2 regions of the Streptomyces sp. NPDC028991 genome follow, and region 1 is predicted to be linked to the other one. Evidence: riboswitches for the same ligand, from Rfam matches in the RefSeq annotation. Region 1 holds a riboswitch; the other holds the start of a gene.
What was found. A riboswitch is a leader RNA that binds a small molecule or an ion and turns the genes downstream of it on or off. The one in region 1 is predicted to bind glycine.
Positions count from the first base shown of each region.

Region 2: it holds a riboswitch for glycine, as region 1 does, so the genes downstream of both, gcvP (aminomethyl-transferring glycine dehydrogenase) here and gcvT (glycine cleavage system aminomethyltransferase GcvT) in region 1, are expected to answer to the same signal.

Region 1 is NZ_JBVHVP010000019.1:72,166-79,251, forward strand. Features, by position in the region: gene ACZ4V1_RS28645 (ABC transporter substrate-binding protein) at 1-983, opposite strand, end outside; gene ACZ4V1_RS28650 (ABC transporter permease) at 1,054-2,061, opposite strand; gene ACZ4V1_RS28655 (enhanced serine sensitivity protein SseB C-terminal domain-containing protein) at 2,377-3,174, opposite strand; gene ACZ4V1_RS28660 (enhanced serine sensitivity protein SseB) at 3,342-4,145, opposite strand; gene ACZ4V1_RS28665 (AAA family ATPase) at 4,221-4,889, opposite strand; glycine riboswitch at 5,069-5,162, shown strand; glycine riboswitch at 5,163-5,280, shown strand; gene gcvT (glycine cleavage system aminomethyltransferase GcvT) at 5,320-6,453, shown strand; gene gcvH (glycine cleavage system protein GcvH) at 6,590-6,967, shown strand; gene glyA (serine hydroxymethyltransferase) at 6,982-7,086, shown strand, end outside.
Region 2 is NZ_JBVHVP010000003.1:533,627-540,712, forward strand. Features, by position in the region: gene ACZ4V1_RS10150 (ABC transporter ATP-binding protein) at 1-791, shown strand, start outside; gene ACZ4V1_RS10155 (TOBE domain-containing protein) at 818-1,237, shown strand; gene gcvP (aminomethyl-transferring glycine dehydrogenase) at 1,375-4,260, opposite strand; glycine riboswitch at 4,438-4,533, opposite strand; gene ACZ4V1_RS10165 (PRC-barrel domain-containing protein) at 4,682-5,059, shown strand; partial or broken gene ACZ4V1_RS10170 (DNA polymerase IV) at 5,508-6,833, opposite strand; gene ACZ4V1_RS10175 (MerR family transcriptional regulator) at 6,928-7,086, opposite strand, start outside.

The sequences.
Region 1 (7,086 bases):
TTGCCCTTGTGCTCCTTCAGGGCGGTGGTGCGGCCCTGCGGGGACAGGCCGGTCTGGGCCAGGTCCAGGTCGTAGTCGCCGGAGATCAGACGGGCGTCCAGCTCGTTGGCGTTGGAGAAGAACTTGATCGTGATCTTGTCCGGGTACGCCTTGCGGACCGGGTCCGACTCCTGCTTCCACTCGGTGTTGCGGACCAGGGTGAGGTCCTTGCCCGGGTTGTAGGACTCGAACTTGTACGGACCCGAGGAGAACGGGCGCAGCGTGTACTTGGCCTTGGTGTCCTTGTCCTGGCGGACCGGGGACGCCGAGGTCAGCGCCAGCATCTCCTCGAAGTCCGAGTTGGCCTGCGGGAGCTTGAAGACGATGGTCTTGTCGTCCGGCGTCTCGATCGCCTTCAGGCCCAGCTTGTCCTTGGACTTGTCCTTGTACGGACCCGGGTACTCGTCCTTCGGGTCGAGCACCTCCTTGAGGTACGTCGGGCCGCCGGACAGCACGTCCTGCGCCCAGACGCGCTCGATGCCGTACTTGACGTCCTTGGAGGTGATCGGCTTGCCGTCCTCCCAGGTGATGCCCTCACGCAGGGTGTACGTGTAGGTCTTGCCGTCGTCCGAGACCTTGGCGAGCCCGGTGGCGAGGTCGGGGGTGACCTCGGCGCCCGCCGCGCCCGGCTCCACCTTGTTCGTGACGAGCTGGCGGCTGTAGTAGCGGGAGAAGTTCCACATGAAGCCGTAGTAGCCACGCGTGGTGTCCCACGAGTCGGCGTCCTGCGTGCTGGCGAACTTCAGCGTGCCGCCCTTCTTGGCCTCGGAGGCCTGAAGGACCTTGTTGTTGGCCGCGTCGAACTTGGCCGCGCCGTTCTTCGAACCGCCGCCGCCGCTGTCGTCGCCTCCGCCGCCGCACGCCGCCGTGGTCAGCAGCGCGGCGACCACTGCGGCAGCGGCCACAGCCTGCTTGCGCCGCCCTGAGGTGCGTTGGGTAGTCACGATCTCGGATCCTCCGGATTAGATGAGAGACCCCGTGTGGGAGCCACGGGTCGCTTGCCGGTACGGCAGGTCAGCGGGAGCCCTTCGGGTCCAGCGCGTCGCGTACGCCGTCACCGAAGAGGTTGAAGGCAAGAACGGTGATGAAGATCGCCACACCCGGGATCACCATGTACATGGGATCGGACTGGTAGTAGTCGATCGCGCTCGAGAGCATCTGCCCCCACGAGGAGGTGGGTGGCTTGACGCCCACGCCCAGGAAGCTGAGTGCCGCCTCGGTCAGGATGTTGGTGGGAATCATCATCGTGGTGTAGACGATGATCGGCGCCACCAGATTGGGCAGCAGTTCCTTGAAAAGGATGTAGAACCGTCCGGCTCCCAGGGACCGGGCCGCCTCGACGTACTCCCGTTCACGCATCGAGAGTGTCTGGCCGCGGACCACGCGACCGATGTAGGGCCAGCCGAAGAAGCCGATGACCAGGATCATCATGAGCAGACGCACGCCCGTGCCGCTCAGTCCCAGCATGTTGTCGGGCATGACGGAGACCAGCGCGATGATGAAGAGCAGCTGCGGGAAGGCCAGCAGGCCGTCCATGATCCGGCTGATGAGGGCGTCGACCCAGCCGCCGAAGAAGCCGGCCAGCACACCCAGGATGGTGCCGAGAACCACGGCGACGAGCGCGGACAGGAAGCCGACCAGCAGCGAGATCCGGGCACCGTGGACGATGCGGGCGAAGATGTCGCGGCCGTTGACTGGCTCGACACCCAGCCAGTGCTCGCCGCTCATTCCGCCCAGGGACCCGGTGGGAGTGCCGAACAGCGGGTCGATCGCGTCCTCGTTGAACGAGTTGGGGTCCTGCCCGTACAGGGAGGTGATCGCGGGGGCGAGCACCGCGATCACGATGAGGACGAGCACCACTACGCCGCCCGTCAGGGCCAGCTTGTCCCGTTTCAGGCGCTCCCAGGCGATCCGGCCCAGGGAACGTCCCTGTACCGCCTTGGCGTCGGCGCCGGCAACCGCCGCTTCCTCGGCAGCACTTGGGGCCGCTTCCGCGGTCGGCTCGTGCAATGGTGCCGTCATCTGGCAGGGACCCCTCTCAACCGGCGGTAGCCGGCCCGCACTTGCCGCTGTAGCGGCGTGATCAGTCCGTCGTACACAAGGGCGAACCATCACCCCTTGTTGCGGGAGTCTTCAACGCTTTGGCGATCTGTAGCCAGACTTGACGGGGAATGGATGCGCAACCGTGATGCTGTTTGAGGTGTTCCGTTATCCGGACGCTGGGTAACGGGGGTCGGACGCGGACGAGTTGGGACATCGGGGGCGCGGGGGCGCCTTACGCCCTCGTCTACGCGCGAAGATGTCCGCCCACCGCCGACGGGGCAGGCCCTGGGGCGGTCAGTACCGGCCTCCGGCCGGAGGGTATCCGTACCCGCCCGCGGGCGCCTGGGCGGGAGCGGCCACGTGGGCCTCGCGGTCGTAGAAGGGCCGGGCGTGGGCGCGCAGCCACATGGCGACCGGGTCGTGGGCGTCGGTCATCGCCACCGTCGACACCGGCAGCCCGTCCGGCACCGCGCCGACGGACTGCTGCATCATCCCGCGCACCGCGTCGACGGCGGGCGGCGAAGTGTCGTACACGTCGAGGCCGATGGCGAGATACGGCGCGCCCAGCGCCGGCTGCACCCAGGCCCGGCGCAGCGCGCGGACCGCGGGGGTGCGGTGGGCGTTCTGCGCGAGCAGGGCGTAGAACTGGGGGACCTCGATGGCCGGTTCGGACAGGCGCAGGGGCCCGGCGGGCTGGCGGTCCAGGCCGGAGGCGATGCGGCGCAGGTCCAGCCAGGGGATGCCGACGCCGCCGCCCGCGGCGTGCGGGTTGAGCCAGAGGCCGTAGTGGTCCGGATAGAGGGCGCGGGCCACCTCGAGTCCGTCGACCACCTCGTACGACCGGTTCCAGCCGCTGGCCGACAGCTCCTGTGCGGAGGTGACGCAGGGCGCGTAGCCGTAGCCGTCGACCTCCATGTTCCCGTACTGGGCGTCCGGGGAGCCGGCCTGCCCGTGCCAGAGCAGCATCCAGACCTGGCCGGACGTGGGGGTGGCGAGCGCACGCAGCAGGGCCTCGTAGGCGTCGTAGCGCCCGGGCGTCACCTGGCGCAGCATGTGCTCGACCTGACCGGTCGTGGTGCCGCTGGCGCTCACGCGTATCGCCCCTTCGAGAAGTTCCCCGGCTACGACACCAGCTTAAGGCTCCGTCCGGCGGGGGGTGTCTATGAGCTCGGGGTGTGCTGTCGTCCTGCGACCGCGGGTTCGTCGTGCGCCGGGCGCTCGGTTCCCCGCGCCCCCGGCGGCGTTGCCCTGACCGGACTTCACAGGTTCCGGTCGTAGAACGGGCGGACATTGGCCCGCATCCAGTCGCAGACCGGATCCTGGGCCGCCTCCAGCAGGACCAGGTTGACCTGCCGGTCGAGGGGGGCCCGGGTGAGGGCCCGGCCCAGGGCTTCCAGGGGGAGGGCGCGGGCGTCACCCTCCCAGTGGGTGAGTTCGACGCCGACGAACATGACGGGGTCGGCGGTCTCGACGGCGGCGAGGCAGCGGCGGGCGGTGCGGACCACGCCGACGGCGGCGAACTCGGCGGAGGCCGCGGCCAGGAAGTCCACCGGGTCGTCCTGCCAGTCCGGCTCGAAGAGGCGGACCCGGCCGCCGGACGCGGGCCCGTCCAGCGGGGTGCGGCCGGCCCGGCACAGCTCGGCCACGGCCGGCGGCGGCAGCGGGATGCCGATCACGCCGTCCGGATTCACGGCGATGCCGGCCTGCGGGGGCAGGCCGCGGGCGAACTCCGCGGCGGGGGCGACGGTGTACGCCATCTGCGCGCCCGCGACCTGGCGGAGCTGCTCCTCGGAGCTGAACACCGGCACGTAGGCCTGGCCCTCGATCTCCAGCGAGGGCAGGTCGAGGGGGCCGCTGTCGGGGCCGCCGCCGTTGGGCAGGGGTATCCACAGGAAGCTGCGGCCGAGCACCTCGACGATGCGGCCGCCGGCTCCCCGTACGCCGAGGGAGGCGGACAGCACCTCCTCCAGTTCGTTGCCGGGCCACCCGCCGTGCGGGTGGGGGTGCGCCTGCGCCGGGAATCCGGCGGAGAAGTCCGCCGGGATGCCCCCTGGGATGTCCATCTGCCTACCGCCTGCCTGGTACCGCTGCTGTGGCTGAAAAGGCTAACCCGTTCGGCCCTGCCGCCCTACGGTGCGTCACCCGGTGAAGGCGATCCGGCGCAGGGTGTCCGCCGCCGACCGGTCCAGGAGGATCGCCGAGGTGCAGCCGGCGGGCAGGGCGCCCTCGGTCACCGCGCGCAGCAGGCGGGTACTGGCCGTGCGGTGCCGCAGGAACGCGTACCTCGACACGCCCCGGCCGCGCTCGCGCTGGCCGGCCAGGGCCTCGTCGGGGTCGACGTCGAGGAGCAGCAGGTGCAGGGTGCCGTCCCGGCGGCGGGCCTCCCGGGCCAGCCAGGCGCGCACCCAGGCCTGGGTGCCGCAGTCGTGCACGACGACGCCCTCGCCGGAGCGCAGCGCCCGGCGCAGTCCGGCGTAGTGGGCGAGGCGGACGAAGGGGCGGTAGAGCCCGTACGGCAGGAAGCGCGGCATGCGGCCGTCCCAGCGGTCGCGGGTGTCCTGCGAGTCGATGCGCGGTCCGCGCACGGTGCGCTTCATCAGCGTGGACTTGCCGCTGCCGGGCAGGCCGGTGATCACCACCAGGTCCCGGGGTCCGAAGAGCAGGGCGTGCGGGCTGCGGCCGTCGCGGTCCCGCAGGTCGCGGACGACGGGTGCGGGCAGCTCGGCGCACACCTCCGGTGCCGGGGCGACGGGCTGCTTGGGCAGCGCGAGACCCGAGGTCGTGGCGTACGCCGTGGTCCTGTTCACCGTGATCGTCCTCCCCTGGGGCGGTTCACGAGTCACCATCCCCGTCGAGTGTAAAGAGAAGGTAATGCGCAGGTCTCGCGTTTTCGTGCGCTTACTGCCACAGGCCGGTTACAGATCACGGTCTGCCATGGATCGGCCGGGCGTGCAATGATGGCGGCGCCAACTGCATACCGGCCGTTTGAATCCGCGCGGGAGAGTCCCCGGCCGCGCCGGGGCGCCGAAGGAGCAAGTCCCTCCCTTGAATCTCTCAGGCCCCGTTACCGCGCGGGCGAGGCACATCTGAAAAGCGGGCCGCCCCTCGACGGGCTGCCCCACCCAAGGTGCAAGTCCTGATCGCCGTGCTCCGGTGGTCGTGGCGAACCTCTCAGGTTTCGATGACAGATGGGGAGGATCGACCTCGCCACGTCCTGTCCTGGGAGACGACCGACCGATGAGCAGTACAGAACTCCGCCGTACCGCGCTCGATGCCACGCATCGCGCGCTGGGCGCGACGATGACCGACTTCGCCGGCTGGGACATGCCCCTGCGCTACGGGTCCGAGCGGGACGAGCACCTCGCCGTGCGCTCCCGGGCCGGTCTCTTCGACCTCTCGCACATGGGCGAGATCACGGTCACCGGTGCGCAGGCCGCCGAGCTGCTGAACTTCGCGCTGGTCGGCAACATCGGCAGCGTGCAGCCGGGCCGCGCCCGCTACACCATGATCTGCCGTGCGGACGGCGGCATCCTGGACGACCTGATCGTCTACCGGCTCGCCGACACCGAGGCCGGGTCCGCGCACTACATGGTCGTCGCCAACGCCTCCAACGCCCAGGTGGTGCTGGACGCGCTGACCGAGCGGGCCGCCGGCTTCGACGCCGAGGTCCGCGACGACCGCGACGCGTACGCGCTGCTCGCCGTGCAGGGTCCCGAGTCCCCGGCCATCGTGAAGAGCCTCACCGACGCCGACCTGGACGGCCTGAAGTACTACGCCGGACTGCCCGGCACCGTGGCGGGCGTCCCGGCGCTCATCGCGCGCACCGGCTACACCGGCGAGGACGGCTTCGAGCTGTTCGTGAAGCCGGAGCAGGCCGTGCGGCTGTGGCAGGCGCTGACCGAGGCGGGCGCGGGCGCCGGGCTGGTCCCGTGCGGCCTGTCCTGCCGGGACACGCTCCGCCTGGAGGCGGGCATGCCGTTGTACGGGCACGAGCTGACGACCGCGCTGACGCCCTTCGACGCCGGGCTCGGCCGGGTGGTGAAGTTCGAGAAGGAGGGCGACTTCGTCGGGCGCGCCGCGCTGACCGAGGCCGCGTCCCGGGCCGAGCAGAACCCGCCGCGCGTCCTGGTCGGCCTGGTCGCCGAGGGCCGCCGGGTGCCGCGCGCCGGGTACCGGGTCGTCGCCGGCGGAGAGGTGATCGGCGAGGTCACCTCCGGGGCGCCGTCCCCGACGCTGGGCAAGCCGATCGCCATGGCGTACGTCGACCCCGCGCACGCGGCGCCGGGCACGGCGGGTGTCGGCGTGGACATCCGGGGCAGTCACGAGCCGTACGAGGTCGTGGCGCTGCCGTTCTACAAGCGCCGGAAGTAGACACTGCACACTGGCACCGGGCGGCGGGGTCCTGTCGTCCCGCGCGCGTCCTCGCTGCTCACCAGCGGTCTCAGCGGTTTCCTTCATCAGTAGCCCCCTTCACCAGCACTCCCTCGCGTACAGGAGAATTCAGGCCATGAGCAACCCCCAGCAGCTGCGCTACAGCAAGGAGCACGAGTGGCTGTCGGGCGCCGAGGACGGCGCCTCGACGGTCGGCATCACGGAGCACGCGGCCAACGCGCTCGGTGACGTCGTCTTCGTCCAGCTTCCCGAGGTCGGCGACTCGGTGACCGCGGGCGAGACCTGCGGCGAACTGGAGTCGACCAAGTCGGTCTCCGACCTGTACTCCCCCGTCTCCGGCGAGGTCACCGAGGTCAACGAGGACGTCGTCAACGACCCGTCGCTGGTGAACAGCGCCCCCTTCGAGGGCGGCTGGCTGTTCAAGGTGCGGATCACGGACGAGCCGGCCGACCTGCTCTCCGCCGACGAGTACACCGCCTTCACCGCCGGCTGAGGAGTCACGACCGCATGTCCCTTCTGAACACCCCCCTGCACGAGCTGGACCCCGACGTCGCCGCCGCCGTCGACGCCGAGCTGGACCGCCAGCAGTCCACCCTGGAAATGATCGCCTCG
Region 2 (7,086 bases), on a different contig from region 1:
TCCCGCACCTGACCGCGCTCGACAACGTGGCCTTCGGGCCGCGCTGCCGGGGCGCGAGCAAGGCGGTGGCCCGGGCCCGGGCCACCGCGTGGCTGGACCGCATGGGGCTCGCCGACCACGCCGGCGCCAAGCCGCGCCGGCTCTCCGGCGGCCAGGCCCAGCGCGTCGCCCTCGCCCGCGCGCTGGCCACCAACCCCCGGCTGCTCCTGCTGGACGAGCCCCTCGCCGCACTCGACGCCCGCACGCGGCTGGAGGTCCGGGCCCAGCTCCGCCGTCACCTGGCCGAGTTCGAGGCCGTGGCCGTACTGGTCACGCACGACCCGCTGGACGCCATGGTGCTGGCCGACCGGCTGGTGGTGGTCGAGAACGGCAGGGTCGTCCAGGAGGGCGGGCCCGCCGACATCGCCCGCCGGCCGCGTACGGACTACATCGCGCAGCTGGTCGGCCTCAACCTCTACCGCGGCCGGGCAGACGGCCACACCGTGCGGCTCGACACCGGTCCCGCCATCACCACCACCGAGGACCTGTCCGGTCCGGTCTTCGTGGCGTTCCCGCCGGGCGCCGTGACCCTGTACGGGGAACGCCCCGCCGGCTCCAGCGCCCGCAACCTGTGGCACTGCGAGGTCGCGGGCCTGGAGACCCACGGCGACCAGATCCGCGTGGACCTCACCGGCGAACTCCCGCTCGCCGCCGACCTCACCACGGTCGCGGCGGCCGAGCTGGGCCTGCACCCGGGCGCACCGGTGTGGGCGACGGTCAAGGCGACGCAGACCCACGCATACCCGGCATGACACCATCCGCGGGCTACGGTGCCCCCATGAGCCTGAGCATCCGCAACCAGCTCCCCGGCACCGTCACCGCCGTCACCCCGGGCGAGGCAATGGCGACGGTCAGGGTCCGCCTCTCCGGCGGCCAGGACCTCACCGCGGCGATCACCAGGGACGCGGCCGAAGACCTGTCCCTCGCCGCCGGTAGCGCCGTCCGCGCCCTGGTGAAGTCGACCGAGGTCTCCCTGGCCACCGCGCGCGTCCAGGGGCTGTCCATCCGCAACCAGTTGCCCGGTACGGTCACCGCCCTCGCCGCCGGCGACGCGATGGCCTCCGTCAGGGTCGCCGTCGAGGGCGCCGAGCTGACCGCCGCGATCACCCGGGAGGCCGCCGACGACCTCGGGCTGTCCGTCGGCGTCCCCGTCGTCGCGCTCGTCAAGTCGACCGAGGTGTCACTCGCGACCGCCTGACCCGATGCCGGAGAGGGCGCACGGCACGACCCGGCACGACGGCACGACGGCACGACGGCACGACGGCACGACGGCACGACAAGAGGCTCCGTACGGCCCCTGGGGGCGCGCGCGAAGCCTCTCGTCGTATACGGGGCTCAGTCCTCGTAGGCGTCCAGCGGCGGGCAGGAGCAGACGAGGTTCCGGTCACCGAAGGCCTGGTCGACGCGGCGCACCGGCGGCCAGTACTTGTCGGCGGCGGACACCCCGGCCGGGAACACGGCCTCCTCGCGCGAGTACGCGTGGTCCCAGTCGCCGGCCAGCGCACCGGCGGTGTGCGGCGCGCCCCGCAGGGGGTTGTCGTCGGCCGGCCAGGCGCCGGAGCCGACCTTCTCGATCTCCGCGCGGATGGCGATCATCGCGTCGCAGAACCGGTCCAGCTCGGCCAGGTCCTCGGACTCGGTCGGCTCGATCATCAGCGTGCCGGCCACCGGGAAGGACATCGTCGGCGCGTGGAAGCCGTAGTCGATCAGCCGCTTGGCGACGTCGTCGACGCTCACGCCGGTCGCCTTGGCCAGCGGGCGCAGGTCGATGATGCACTCGTGCGCGACCAGCCCGCCGGGGCCGTTGTACAGCACGGGGAAGTGCGGCTCCAGGCGCTTGGCGATGTAGTTGGCGGACAGCACGGCCACCTGTGTGGCGCGCTTGAGTCCCTCGCCGCCCATCAGCCGGACGTAGGACCACGAGATCGGCAGGATGCCGGCCGATCCCCACGGCGCCGCCGAGATCGGGCCGACGCCCGTCTGCGGACCGGCCGCGGGCTGCATCGGGTGGTTGGGCAGGTACGGCGCCAGGTGCGACCGTACGGCCACGGGGCCGACGCCGGGACCGCCGCCACCGTGCGGGATGCAGAAGGTCTTGTGCAGGTTCAGGTGCGAGACGTCGCCGCCGAAGTGGCCCGGCTTGGCGAGGCCGACCAGGGCGTTGAGGTTGGCGCCGTCGACGTAGACCTGGCCGCCGGCGTCGTGCACCCGGGCGCAGATGTCGGCGACGTGCTCCTCGAAGACGCCGTGCGTGGAGGGGTAGGTGATCATCAGCACGGAGAGCTCGTCGCGGTGCTTCTCGATCTTGGCGCGCAGGTCGTCGACGTCGATCTCGCCGTCCTCGGCGGTCTTGACGACGACGACCTTCATGCCGGCCATGACGGCGCTCGCGGCGTTGGTGCCGTGGGCGGAGGACGGGATGAGGCAGACGGTGCGCTGGTCGTCGCCGTTGGCGCGGTGGTAGGCGCGCACGGCGAGGAGGCCGGCGAACTCGCCCTGCGACCCGGCGTTCGGCTGCAGCGAGACCTTGTCGTACCCGGTGACCTCGGCGAGCCGCTCCTCCAGCTCACGGATGAGGGTGAGGTAGCCCTGCGCCTGCTCGGCGGGCGCGAAGGGGTGCAGCTGCCCGAACTCGGACCAGGTGACCGGCTCCATCTCGGTGGTCGCGTTGAGCTTCATGGTGCAGGAGCCCAGCGGGATCATGCCGCGGTCCAGCGCGTAGTCCCGGTCGGCGAGGCGGCGCAGGTAGCGCAGCATCGCGGTCTCGGAGCGGTACTGGTGGAAGACGGGGTGGGTGAGGAAGTCGTCGGTGCGCAGCAGCGCTTCGGGCAGCGTCTCCTCGGTCGCCGCGTCCAGCGCCTCGATGTCGCCCTCGACGCCGAAGGCGTTCCACACGCCGCCGACCTGGGCACGCGTGGTGGTCTCGTCGCAGGCGAACGACAGGTGGTCGGAGTCGACGAGCCGCAGGTTGACGCCGTTCTCGCGAGCGGCGTGGACGACCTCGGCGGCCCGGCCGGGCACCCGGGCGGTGACGGTGTCGAAGTAGGCGCCGTGGACGATCTCGACGCCGCCGGCCGCGAGACCCGCGGCGGTGACCGTGGCGTACCGGTGGGTGCGCCGTGCGATGGCCCGCAGCCCCTCGGGCCCGTGGTACACGGCGTACATGCCGGCCATGACGGCGAGCAGCACCTGCGCGGTGCAGATGTTGCTGGTGGCCTTCTCACGGCGGATGTGCTGCTCGCGGGTCTGCAGGGCGAGGCGGTAGGCCTTGTTGCCGTCCGCGTCCACGGAGACACCCACCAGGCGGCCGGGCAGGCTGCGCGCGAACTTCTCGTGCACCGCCATGTAGCCGGCGTGCGGCCCGCCGAAGCCCATCGGCACGCCGAAGCGCTGCGTGGTGCCGATCGCGATGTCGGCGCCCAGCTCGCCGGGCGAGGTGAGCAGGGTGAGCGCGAGCAGATCGGCGGCGACGGTGACGAGGGCGCCGAGTTCGTGCGCCCGGTCGACGACCGGCCTGATGTCGCGGACGGCACCGGAGGCACCCGGGTACTGGATCAGGACGCCGTTGATCTCCCGCTCCGCGACCTCGGCGGGAATGCCCTCGCTCAGGTCGGCGACGACGACCTCGACGCCGGTCGGCTCCGCGCGGGTCTGTATCACGGCGATGGTCTGCGGCAGGGCGTCCGCGTCGACCAGGAAGAGGCCCTTCTTGTTCTTGCCCATGCGCCGGGAGAGTGCCATGGCCTCGGCGGCCGCGGTGCCCTCGTCGAGCAGCGAGGCGCCGGAGGTCGGCAGACCGGTGAGCTCGGCGACCATCGTCTGGAAGTTCAGCAGGGCCTCGAGACGGCCCTGGGAGATCTCCGGCTGGTACGGCGTGTAGGCGGTGTACCAGGCCGGGTTCTCCATGACGTTGCGCAGGATCACCGGCGGGGTGAAGGTGCCGTAGTAGCCGAGGCCGATCATGGAGTCGAGGACCTGGTTGCGGTCGGCGAGCGAGCGCAGCTCGGCCAGCACCTCGGCCTCGGATCGCGCGCCGGGCAGGTCGAGCGCGTCGGCGTTCTTGATCACATCCGGCACCGCGGCGGCCGTCAGCTCGTCGAGCGAACCGTAACCGACCTGCGCGAGCATCTTGGCCCGTGCCTCGTGGTCGGGGCCGATGTGGCGCTGCTCGAAAGGCATTGCCTGTTCGAGCTCGGAGAGCGGAGTGCGATGGGTGGTCATTGCGGAGGCCTCCTGGTCTGACGACCTTCGAGGGGCACCACGGCGCGGGTACCCGTACGGCCTCCCCCTCTGTCATCTCGACCTGAGAGCTTCACCGGGCGGGCCCGAAGGCTCTCCCGGCTTTCACCGTCGGTGAGAGCGGAAGCCGTCGACACCCGCCCTGCTTTCCAGAGTGACCTCGTCCGTGCGGTACGTGAGCCTGAGAGATTCCGGGGAGGATTTGCTCCTTCGGCGCCTCCGGTGGTGTCCGGAGGACTCTCCCGCGCGGGGTCAGCAGCCGTTTGCCAGGGTACCAGCGAGGTCGCCGACGGACCTCGAGTGGCCGACCGGCCCTATGTGCTCTTTTGTAGTACTACGGATGATTTCGGCGGCTGGTTGGTCGGCTGGTGCGCGACCCCAGTGCGATCAAGTGGAGGGCCTCGTGCGTACCGACATCGACCCGCGCAACCTGATCGGCCGAAAAGCGTTCGACCGCAACGGCACCCGGATCGGCACCGTCGACGAGGTCTATCTCGACGACGCCACCGGCGACCCCGAATGGGCGGCCATACGCACCGGGCTGTTCAGCCGGGACGCCTTCGTGCCCCTGGAGCCGAGCGAGCTGGTCGACGGCACCTTGCGCGTGCCCTTCGACCGGGCCTTGATCAAGGAGGCTCCCGACTTCGGTGTCGGCCGCCACCTCTCGCCGGAACAGGAACTCCAGCTCTACCACCACTACGGCCTCGACGTGGCCGCTCCTCCCCCGGCCCCCGACCACGACTTCGGCAAACTGGCGGGCCAGGGCAAGGAGGAGAGCTGACGGCCTGGGCGGCGCTCTCGTCGGTGCCCTCCTTCCCGCCCGCGCGTCCCGGATGCGGCGGACCCCGCTCGGCCGGCCTCGCCGATCAGGCGCCACCGGCCTCCGGCGCCCCTGTACGCCGGACGACGCCCTGACCGGGGGCCGCATGCTCCCGCCCTGCCGGGCCGGCCCCCGCATGGGGCCCCGTGCCGTTCCCCATGCCGATCCCCATGCCGGTGTCCATGCCCGTCTCCATACCGATCCCCGTTTCGATTCCCACTCCGACCCCCATGCCGGTCTCCGCGTCGGGCTTGGTGCCGGTCTCCGCGTCAGGCCCCGTACCGTGGCCCGGGCCGGCCTCCGGGCCGAGGCCCGTGTCGATGCCCGTGTCGATGCCCGTGTCGAGGCCCCGGTCGGCCCCGGCGGTCGCGGGCCCGGTGTCCCCAGGTCTTCGCGGCACGGGCGGCGGGACCAGCGGCAGCGGATCCGCCGGTGTCAGATCCGGGTCGTCCACCGGGAAGGTCCGCACCCGGCCGGTCTCCGAGTACGGCGTCTCGAACCGCACGGTGACCCGCCCCAGCCCGCTGCCCTGCACCCACCCGTGTCCGTACTCCGCGTGCCGCACGTCGTGACCCGACGGCCAGCGGCGCTCGACGGGGACCGGCCGGTCCTCGGGAACGGGCTCGGCGTCGGGCTCCTCGGTGACTTCGTCGGCGCGGTCCCCCGCCGCCTGCGCGAACAGGTCCTCCTGCGTGTAGTCGGCGAGCCCGCTGACGCCGACCCCGAGCAGCCGCACGCCCCCGGTGGTGTCCACGGAGTCCAGCAGCCGGGCCGCGGCCTCCCGCACCACCGCCGGGTCGTCCGTGGGCCCGCGCAGCGTCTCGGAGCGGGTCAGCGTGGAGAAGTCGTACCGGCGCACCTTGAGCACGATGGTCCGCCCGGACAGCCCGGACCCGCGCAGCCGCCGCACGCACCGGTCGGCCAGCCGCCCGACCTCCACGCCGACCCGCACCCGGTCGTGGATGTCCACGTCGTAGGTGTCCTCGACGGACACCGACTTGGTCTCCCGCTCGGCCACCACGGGCCGCTCGTCGCGGGCCAGTGCCATGGCGTAGAGGGCGTGCCCGTGCGCCTTGCCCAGCAGCCGTACGAGCTCGTCCTCGCCCGCCTCGGCGATTTCCCCGACCGTGGTGATCCCGGCCCGCCGCAGGTGGTCTCCGGTGGCCGGCCCCACCCCGGGCAGCGTCCGCACGGTCATCGGCTCGAGCATGGCCCGCTCCGTCCCCGGCGGGATGAGGACCAGCCCGTCGGGTTTGGCCTGTTCCGAAGCGATCTTGGCGAGCATCTTGGAGGCGGCCAGTCCCACGGACCCGGCGACGCCGGTGACGGCGCGGATGTCCGCGCGGAGCCTCGCCCCGGCCAGCCGCGCCGATTCGGCGTCCCGGGCCGTCCCACCGGCCTCCAGGTCCACGAAGGCCTCGTCCAGGCTCAGCGGCTCCACCAGCGGTGACAGCTCGCGCAACAGCCGCATCACCTGCTCGCTGATCGACCGGTAGAGCTCGAAGCGCGGGACGAGGTACGCGGCGTTGGGTGCGAGCCGCCGCGCCTGGCCCATGGGCATCGCCGAGTGGACGCCGAAGACCCGCGCCTCGTAGGAGCAGGTGGCGACCACGCCGCGCGGCCCGAGCCCGCCCACGACGACCGCCTTCCCGCGCAGACTCGGCTTGGACGCCTGCTCCACCGAGGCGAAGAAGGCATCCATGTCGAGATGCAGGATCGTGGGCGCGGTTCTCACATCTCCGATGCTGCCCTACGCCACTGACAATGCCCCGCTCGCGCCGCTGTGGTGTTCAGGGCGCGTGTGCAGACCGCGGTTCAGCCCGCGTGTGTCAGACCGCCCGGTTGCGCCGCCGCGCCAGTTCGTCGGCCGGATTGTGCCCGACCAGGGTCTCCCCCGTGTCGATCCGTTCCCCGTGCAGCTGTGAGAGGGCGCTCTCCACGTCGCGCCAGACCACGCCGACGGCGATACCGAAGATGCCTTGCCCGCC